Regions from separate parts of the Paenibacillus sp. JDR-2 genome, predicted to be linked through region 1. Evidence: riboswitches for the same ligand, from Rfam matches in the RefSeq annotation. Region 1 holds a riboswitch; each other region holds the start of a gene.
The links. Region 1 has a riboswitch for thiamine pyrophosphate ahead of tenA (thiaminase II). Riboswitches for the same ligand answer to the same signal wherever they lie in the genome.

Region 1 (3,259 bases):
CCTCCTTCCTGATTGGAAGTGATCCGGCCAAGCTGCCGGAGTAGCAGGCGCTTCAAATTGGCAAAACGTTCATCAAGCGTTGTCTCATAGGTTCGCGGACGCGGCAAGTCAACCGCAAGCGGCTCAAGTTGCGTAATTGGTCTCGACGCCGCAACAAGCACCTGATCCGAGAGCAACAAAGCCTCGTCGATATCATGCGTGATGAACAGGATCGTCTTCCGATGCTTCTCCCACACCTGCAGCAGCCATTGCTGCATGCTGATCCGCGTCATCGCATCCAGTGCGCTGAACGGTTCATCAAGGAGCATCAGCTCTCCGCCGGCAAGCAAGGAGCGGAGGAACGACACCCGCTGACGCATACCGCCCGACAGCTCATGCGGATATTTCGATTCCGTACCCGCCAGCCCAAGCTCAGGCAGCATCTCGAGCACCCTACGCCTTGCTTCGCGCTTAGGCATGCCGGCAAGCTCGAGGCCGACAGCTGCGTTATCCTGCACCGTGCGCCAAGGCATCAGGCAGTCTCGCTGCGGCATATAGCCGATGGTGCTTCGCTGACCGGGAACGGCACCCGCTGCCGCAATCGTTCCGGATTCGGGCTGGAGAAGACCGGCGAGCAGACGGAACAGGGTTGTTTTGCCCATGCCGCTTGCAGCTACGATACTGACGAATTGCCCCTTGGGCACTTCCAGATCAAGTCCGTCGAAGAGCGGCTCCTCGCCTTCAAACCGGTATGTCAGCCCTTTAACAGTCAAGCCCGCCGAAACCGTTAAGCCCTCTTCCCGAGCCCTCTTTACGGTAATCTGCTGCTTGTTCACACCGGCCACTCTTCCTCTCGGTAGGCCATATCCCAGAACATATATTCAAGCTTGGAAGCCATGATGAAATGCTGCTCGAGCTTCGCCAGCTCCGGCTCCGGCAAAGCTTCCGCCAGTTCATCCATGATGCCGATGCACCAGTTGGTCAGCTCGCCAAACTCCTCGGAGCTGTACATCAAAATCCAGTCCCGGTAGAGAGGATGATCAAGCGCGCCGGGCGCTTCAGCGAACAGGACGCCAATCTCCCGGTAGCTCCACATGCAAGGAAGTACAGCCGCCGCAACCTCGGCGATTGAGCCATGCGCGGCAACGTCAAGCAGATATTTGGTATAAGCGATTGTGGTAGGTGATGGTTCCGTTCTCTCCAGCTCTTCCGTTGTCACGCCGAATCGCTCGGCGTATTGCCGGTGCAGTCCCATTTCCACGTTCAGAACGGAATGGCATAGCTCGGAGAATTTCCCCATCGTATGGAGGTCGTTAGCCTTAATGCTGCCGTAAGCGAACATTTTGGCATAATCGATTAAGTAGACGTAGTCTTGCTTGAGGTAAAAGATAAACTTCGCGGGATCCAGTGTCCCTGCCTTCAGCTCCTCGAGAAAAGGATGACGGTGACTCTGTTCCCAGATCCCCTTCGAGCTCTCGTACAATCTCCCGGTGAATTCCCCGGTTTTTATCGTTTTCGTTTGCATTGCTTTCTGCCACTCCTTTGCTTTAGTAACCATAGGTAACTAACGAGGGGGCGCTAGAACAACAGAAAAAACCATCCGCGAATATACGAATGGCTGTAATTCGATCGGTTCTCTACGCCAGCATTACCTGGTTCAGATTAACGGTCAGGCAAACAAGTTGCCTATCTCAGCCGGACTTTATCCAGCACCCGCACGCATTATGCAATTACACTCACTATAACGGATCTGTGAATATTAGGCAATAACCTATTATTCGCCGGCTCCGCCCTTGCCTTCAGCCGTTTCCTTCTTCTCCGCGCCAGCCTTAGGCCCTTTGCTGAATACACGCTTCGCGCTCTTCTTCTTTTCGGCCTTATCCCAACGGCTCCAGCCCTTCTTGCCGGTTCCTTGTCCGATGCCGCTCTTTTTTGCTTTAACCAATCTGTACAGCTCCCTTGTCCTCTAATACGGTGTATTGTACCAATAGCAGGGCGGTAATAGCAATGTTTAAGCTTAAGCCTCCGGCTCAATCCCGCAAACGCCGTAAAAGAACAAGTGGAGAAATTCCTCGAAGAATTGCTCGCCTTTCCCGCTTTGCTGCGCCTCTTCCAGCAGCTTTTGGGATTGCGCGACAAACATGTTCACGTAAGTCAGGATCATCTGCGTCGATACCTTGTCCGAGATTTGCCCCCGCTGCTTGCACTCCTCGATAAAAGCATGCATAAGCGGCATAGCTCTCCGCTGCGTCACCTCGTCGATATAATCCGCAAACGCCGGATCGCCGCTCATCATCTGCTGAATGAATTCCGGAGTGAAGCGGCGGAATGCTTCTGTATCGGCCTTAACCACGTATTCCACGAACTGCTGAAACGTTGGACCGCGGCTCATGAACATTTCGAAATCGTCAACATGCTCCGTAACGTAATGCTTGAAGGCTTCCCGAATGAGAATCTCTTTGCTGCCAAAATAGTTATAGATCGTCACCTGCGACACCCCTGCTTCGGCAGCGATGTCGGCAATGCGGATATATTTAGGCTCACAGCCCTGAAGCATCGCGAGGACCGCGTCCCTGATCTTTGCTTTAAGCTGCTCGGCTCTTTTTTCAAATCCGTTCATGTTACCCTCCGGCTCTCCAATAAGTATGAACTAATGAAATTATAGCACATAAATATTTCATAACCCCATTGACTTCTCTTTTAGCCGAGCCTATCATAATGATGAAATATAGAGATATTAATATTTCATAACTTTTCGAAAGAAGGTGCGGTCAGCATGCTGGTCGTAGACGGTTTAACGAAGCTTTTTCCGGGCGGCAAAGGGATTACCGATGTGTCCTTTACCGTGAAGCAAGGAGAGGTATTTGGCTTTCTTGGTCCTAACGGCGCCGGGAAATCCACAACGATCCGCCATATTATGGGCTTCATGAAGCCCGACCGCGGTAGCGCGTCGATTAAAGGACTGGATACATGGAAGCAGCAAGGGACCGTACAGAGGCTGGTCGGCTATTTGCCGGGGGAGATCGCTTTTATCGAAGGAATGACGGGCAAGGAGTTTCTAGCGTTTCTGGCCCGCATGCAACGGGTGGACAGCGCGGCGCGGCGCAAGGAGCTGATCGAACGGCTTCAGTTCGACGTCTCCACCCCGATCCGCAAAATGTCCAAAGGGATGAAGCAAAAGGTCGGCATCGTTGCGGCTTTTATGCATAGACCGGAGCTGATCATTCTGGATGAGCCGACTTCCGGCTTGGATCCGCTAATGCAGCAGTTGTTCATCGAG
Region 2 (3,259 bases), 1.8 Mb from region 1:
ATTCGTTCCAGTATAAGGGGCCGGAATGAGCAAGAATCGTCCAAATGAGCTAATTATCCTGTAGCCATTCCAATGTAGATCGAGTAACTGGTCAAAATTAGTCTGACATGCTGTACGAAATCCAACGTAGCTCTACTACTGTTGCCGAATCGCCTTCGAATCACTCTGGAAACGCACCGTTTTATTTCAGCCGTATAGCTTGCTCCCGGACATTTTGAACGAATCCGCCTGCTCCTTCATTCCGGCTTCCAAAGCCGCTTCGTTATTCAGTCCGCGTGCTTCCGCATATTCCCGGATGTCTTGCGTAATCCGCATGCTGCAGAACTTTGGTCCGCACATCGAGCAGAAGTGCGCTGTTTTCGCCGCCTCGGCGGGCAGCGTCTCGTCATGGTAGGCGATCGCCCGTTCGGGATCAAGGGACAAATGGAACTGGTCGCGCCATCGGAATTCGAACCTTGCCTTCGACAGGGCGTCGTCCCGGAGTTTCGCCATTGGATGTCCTTTGGCAAGGTCTGCGGCATGCGCTGCTATTTTGTAGGCGATGACACCGTCTTTAACGTCTTCTTTATTGGGGAGGCCCAGATGTTCTTTAGGCGTTACGTAGCATAACATCGCCGTTCCGAACCAACCGATCATCGCTGCTCCTATCGCCGATGTGATATGGTCGTAGCCAGGTGCGATGTCCGTCGTGAGCGGCCCCAGGGTATAAAACGGCGCTTCCTTGCAGATCTCCATTTGGAGGTCGACGTTTTCTTTGATCAAATGCATGGGAACGTGGCCCGGGCCTTCGATCATCACCTGAACATCATGCTTCCAAGCGATTTCCGTCAATTCTCCAAGCGTTCTCAGTTCCGCGAATTGAGCTTCGTCGTTAGCATCCGCAATGGAGCCTGGACGAAGGCCGTCTCCAAGCGAAAACGACACGTCGTAGGCTTTCATAATCCCGCATATTTCTTCAAAGTGGGCGTAGAGGAAGTTTTCCTTGTGGTGGGCGAGACACCAGGCAGCCATGATGGAGCCGCCCCGGGAAACGATGCCGGTAACGCGTTTGGCCGTAAGCGGGATGTAACGCAGCAGCACGCCGGCATGAATAGTGAAATAATCGACGCCTTGTTCAGCTTGTTCGATTAACGTATCGCGGAACACTTCCCAGTTCAGGTCTTCCGCTTTTCCGTTCACTTTTTCAAGCGCCTGGTAAATCGGCACCGTGCCAACGGGAACGGAAGAGTTGCGAATAATCCATTCGCGTGTCGTATGGATGTTTTTTCCCGTGGACAAGTCCATAATCGTATCCGCTCCCCAGCGGGTTGCCCACGTCATTTTCTCGACTTCCTCTTCAATGGAGGACGCAACGGCCGAATTGCCGATGTTGGCGTTAATCTTCACATGGAAACGGCTCCCGATGATCATCGGCTCGAGTTCGGGATGGTTGATATTGGCCGGTATAACCGCGCGCCCGCGGGCCACTTCCGAACGGACCAGCTCCGGATCAACCCCTTCGCGAATCGCAATAAACTCCATTTCCGGAGTCACGATGCCTTTGCGGGCGTAGTGAAGCTGCGTGACGTTTCTCCCCGGTTTTGCGTGAAGAGGCCGGTGATTCAGGCAAGGGAAAATTTCCTCGCCATTCTTCTTTGCTCGTTCCTCGTCCGAAAATCCGTTATCTTCCGGCTTAATGATCCGGCCGTCGTAAGCTTCCGTGTGGCCGCGGTCGCTGATCCACCCGCCGCGCAGGACAGGGAGTCCTTTACGCACATCGGCCTCGTAGGACTCGTCCGTGTACGGGCCGCTTGAGTCATACACCCGCACTGGCTCGTTGGGCTGCGGCTGTCCGTCTTTTCCCCGACTGTCGGATAATACGATTTCGCGCATGGGAACCCGAATATCTTCCCTCGATCCTCTCACATACGTTTTGCGGCTGCCCGGTAGCGGCGTTGATAAAATCGGCATCAAAAAAACCTCCTTAAGAACATTCGATAGGTTCGGAATGTCCGCTAGGAGGCCGTTGTTTAGGGAAATGAGACTGTACGCGGGATAGCTTCAGCAGTTAGACACGGACAAATAGGCAGAGCTCGCCCCGGCAGGGCACAGCTTGCAACCCCCGGTCGCTCCCTAAAGGCAGCTTTTGATGCGGCCGGACGATCACCGGCAACAAAAAAAGCCGCCCCGTCGGGAGCGGCTTGAGGTGTCGAAATCCGTGCAAATCGAAACGGACGAATGACAATCGCACCCGTTTCTATCGCATATGGCTGACGCGCACAAGACCACTTTCCTACGCTGGCATAACCCAGATCAGGTTCAAAGGGACCAAGGCTACGCCTTATCTCAGCCCTTGCGGGCGCCCCTAGTGGAATTCCTAGTCAAAAGAGTACACTCGAAAAAAGGGTCTGTCAAGCAGCCGTTCAAGAGGAATCTTTCATTTTATGGCTGATAGGCAGGATGATTTGGGGGTTTATTGAATAGTAATATACAATCTCGTACTTGATCAGGGGAGGTTGGATGAATTGGACAAACAGCCATTCAAGCATGCGGTTAGGAACCCTTCGGGCGTTAAAAACATTTTTGCGATGACGGTGCTGTGTTCACTCTTTCTTGTTAGTACGCTGCGGGGAAAAGACGATGATACGATCCTGTACGTATGGGGTATCGTGGTGTTCTGCTTCTGCGCTGCCGCATTGCTCTGGTCTCTGTACCGGGCGGTACAGAAGCCGATTGATCTCTGTTTGCAGGAGGATACGCTTTTGCTGAGCGGAAGCACAATCACCGCGGAGCAGATTGAGGTCATCATGATCAGGCGGGACTCGGTTCACCCGATTATCGGGATTAAGCCTCATGGCGCGAGAATTGTTCCTGTCCGCATGTGCTTCAGGTATGTGGACGAAGAGGATAAAGGCTTCGCGGATATCGCCGACTGGGCGAAGAGGAATAACGTAAAAGTCGACTACGGTTTCTTTTTCAGATGGATATAGATAGGGAGTATGAAATGAAACAATTAACGGGAATCTTGCTGGTTACGTTTGTCCTGCTGCTGTCTGCTTGTGCAGGCAAAGGAGCCTTGACTGCCGATGACGTGAGCAAAGCTCTTCAGAAGCAAGGCCTTGAAGTTCGTGAGTTAACGGTCGATGAGGCGAACCTGCTTGCAGCTAGTCCTACCATTGCAATCAACGGAAAAGAACCCGTACCTTTGGAATTAGCTTTGCCGGCTGCAGATATGGCCCATCGTGAGTTTTTGCTCGTATATGTGTTCCGCTCTGAAAAG
Region 3 (3,259 bases), 2.2 Mb from region 1:
GCGCTTAGAACGGCATACGAAGCAGCGATTTTGAGGCCCGAGAATAAGTGCGTAACGGCATTGGGCAACTCGAGCCGCGTAAACAGCTGCCAATCCCCCGCTCCAATCATCCGCATATAATTGCGAAGGGTTGGATCAGTATCCTTGAAGCCATTCAACATGGCAACGGATACGGGGAAGAAACAAACGATCCAGACTAAAATAAGCTTGGGCAGAACACCGTAACCCAGCCAAATCGTAAGAATCGGGCCAATCGCGATGACCGGCACGTTCTGTGTTACGACAAGCAGCGGATAGACCGCCCTCCGGACAAATGGAATAAGATGCAGAATAGCAGCAATTATGATTCCGGCTGCTGCTCCTCCGCCAAATCCGATGAGCGCCAGCTCCACCGTTGCCCAGGCATTGTCCATTAGGCGATGCCAGACGTCAAACATCTCTTTTACGATAGAAGTCGGCGAAGGCAGCTGCCACTCGGGTACAACGCCGCTATCAACCGACAGCTGCCAACTGGCAAGGATAAAGATAACGAGAAGCAGAGAAGGCCAGACTGCGTGATACCAGCCTTTATTGCCCATCCGGATACTTCTCCAACAGCCGGCCCATGGAAGCCCCGTTAGCCGGATTGAAATAAATTTTCACCTGCGAGATAACGGACGGACAGCCCATCTCGGTCATAGCTTCATTCATGGTTTGCACGATTTCGAACAATTGCGGGAGTTCGCCCTCCATCGTTGTCTCCAGAGGCGCTACCCGGTAAGGGACACCCGATGCCTTAATAATCTCGATTGCGCGGTCCACAAACGGAATAACGCTTTCCCCGTTTGGCGTTGTTGGCAGAATTTGAATACTTACAAGCGCGTTGGCCATCATCGTCAGCTCCTCTTAATCCTATTGTTTTATCCTAAGCTTTCGGCAGGAAGTCGTTCGTGAACGCTTTATCCGCCTCCAGCTCCTTCTCCAGCAGCTTGTGCTCGAACATCCAGTGGGAATAGTTCACCCATACGTCCTTCTTCTGCACGCCCCATTGCGAAGCGTCATCCGTATATTTCGGGCTAAGCCACTTCTGGCTCGCGCGCACCAAGTCGGCGTTCAGATCCGGCTCTGCTTTGATCAGCACTTCCGCCGCATCCTCCGGATGGTCAATCGCAAATTGATAGCCCTTAGCGGCACCCGCAACAAACGCTTTAACAATCTCCGGTTTCTCGGCGATCATTTTCTCGCTAGTTTCCAGAAGCGGCGTGTAGTAATCCAGCTTGTCGCTGTAATCGGTCAAGTAAACCATATTCAGCTTCTCGCCGCGCAGCTCAGCCTCCACGCCGGTCCAGGCATAGTAGATCCAGGCAAAATCAATGTCTCGCTTCACCGCCGTAAAGAAATCCGTGTCGCCGATGCTGAGCATCTTCACTTTGGATACATCCGCGTTCTCTTCCTGCATCAGAGAGCCGATTACCGCTTCTTCTACCGGCGCGCCCCAGCCGCCGTAGGTTTTGCCCTCAAACTTTTTCGGAGAGTCGATTCCTTTGGATGCCGGCGAAGCAAAGCCCGAAGTATTATGCTGAATCACGGCAGCAACGGATACAAGCGGCACGCCGGCGATACGCGCCATAGTGAGCGACTCTTGGTAGCCGACGCCAAACTCCGCTCCGCCGGAGGCTACCATTTTATCCGCGCCGTCCTGGCCGGGCTGAATAATCTCAACATCAAGGCCTTGCTCCTTGAAATAACCTTTATCCCGTGCCACGTACAATCCGGTATGATTCGTGTTAGGCGTCCAATCCAGAACGACCTTTACTTTGGTCAACGGCTTGTCCGCTCCGTTACCGGCTGACACATTCTCCGTATTCTTGTTGTTGTTCGAGCCGCATGCGGCCAGCAGCACAACTACCGCCAGCATGGCTGCAGAAATACCGAACCTTCTCTTTGCACCTGTTCCCATCTTTCTGTCTCTCCCTCTCTCTTCTTGACTATGACGTTCGCTATTATGGCCGGACTACCATCTGAAAATAAAAAAAGCCCTCCGAGATCCGGAGAGCCATACATTTCGTCAGCTTTATTAAAGGTCTGCACGCTTCCTTACAATAGAAGGCATACCTTAATAACAATTCCTACGCTGGCATTATCCAGATCAGGTATAAGGGTCGGAATTTTCTTCGGAATTCCCTCTCAGCTAGCCTCAACCAGCTCCCCGGTGCTATTCACTTACGTCAGTAAACTTTATTATACCCTTTCTGCCCAAAAAAGCCAGCTTCGTTTTAAATAAGTCATCTATCTAAAGTTAGACATACGCCGATTTTTGCGCTTGGTGGGTTGTTGTCCTTATAGCCGTGTGACCGGCATGAATAGTATGTAGTCGAGTGCATATCCGCTAATATCGAGAGGATTGAACCGGGGTGAAAAGACGACACAAGAGAGGCAAGAAGCCAAAACGGCCGAACGCATCGAAGTCTAGAAGACGCAAATCAGGAGGCCGTACCCGATCATACGGAAGACGAACCGCTAAGCGGCAATCCAAGCGAAAACAACGCCGGCTCTCCAATAAGCGCAGCTCCGGGCGGTCTGCCGTGGAGCTGGCAAAGCTTCAATCCGACGCCTCAACCCGGGAACCAGGCGTAAATATTATCGGCTTTGTTCATGCCGAGATGGGGATCGGGGAATCCTCGAGGCTAGCGGCAAAAGCGATTGATACGGCGGCCATACCGTTTGGACTCCTTAATTTCCCGCTTGCCGTAGCCTCGAGAATGTCGGATTACAGCTGGTCGCATAAGTTGCTGGATAAAGCCCGGTACAACACCAATATCTTTCATATGAATGCCGACTTTATGCGTCCTGCCCGCGAGCATTTCGGTAACGAATTGTTTAACAGCCGTTACAACATCGGGTATTGGCATTGGGAGCTGCCGGAGTTTCCGGAAGAGCATGTGGAAGGCTTCAGCCATGTCAATGAGGTATGGGTGTGCAGCAAATTTGTAGCCGAGTCCGTCTCCAAACGGGCATCCGTTCCCGTTATTACTATTCCGCACTGTATCCAAGTACAAGTCGCGCCGAATATTAACCGCTCATCCTTTGGGCTGCCGGACAACCGGTTTTTGTTTCTAATGATGTACGACGTTCAGAGCTCTACCTTGCGCAAAAATCCCCGGGCGGTAATTGAAGCCTTCAAGCTGGCCTTCGACAAAAACGATCAGCGCGTTGGACTTGTCCTTAAAGTAAATAATGCGGACTTCCGCCCGAATGAGCTTGCCGAGCTGAAGAAGCT

Region 2: it holds a riboswitch for thiamine pyrophosphate, as region 1 does, so the genes downstream of both, thiC (phosphomethylpyrimidine synthase ThiC) here and tenA (thiaminase II) in region 1, are expected to answer to the same signal.
Region 3: it holds a riboswitch for thiamine pyrophosphate, as region 1 does, so the genes downstream of both, PJDR2_RS17695 (ABC transporter substrate-binding protein) here and tenA (thiaminase II) in region 1, are expected to answer to the same signal.

What each region holds. Positions count from the first base shown of each region.
Region 1 covers NC_012914.1:6,199,366-6,202,624, forward strand. Annotated here, with positions in the region: gene PJDR2_RS27155 (ABC transporter ATP-binding protein) at 1-815, opposite strand, end outside; gene tenA (thiaminase II) at 812-1,504, opposite strand; TPP riboswitch at 1,597-1,706, opposite strand; gene PJDR2_RS32610 (DUF3934 domain-containing protein) at 1,754-1,924, opposite strand; gene PJDR2_RS27165 (TetR/AcrR family transcriptional regulator) at 1,997-2,599, opposite strand; gene PJDR2_RS27170 (ABC transporter ATP-binding protein) at 2,756-3,259, shown strand, end outside.
Region 2 covers NC_012914.1:848,627-851,885, forward strand. Annotated here, with positions in the region: gene thiC (phosphomethylpyrimidine synthase ThiC) at 187-1,950, opposite strand; TPP riboswitch at 2,253-2,356, opposite strand; gene PJDR2_RS03795 (hypothetical protein) at 2,505-2,969, shown strand; gene PJDR2_RS03800 (hypothetical protein) at 2,984-3,259, shown strand, end outside.
Region 3 covers NC_012914.1:3,981,521-3,984,779, forward strand. Annotated here, with positions in the region: gene PJDR2_RS17685 (ABC transporter permease) at 1-578, opposite strand, end outside; gene PJDR2_RS17690 (thiamine-binding protein) at 568-870, opposite strand; gene PJDR2_RS17695 (ABC transporter substrate-binding protein) at 905-1,939, opposite strand; TPP riboswitch at 2,089-2,201, opposite strand; gene PJDR2_RS17700 (glycosyltransferase) at 2,565-3,259, shown strand, end outside.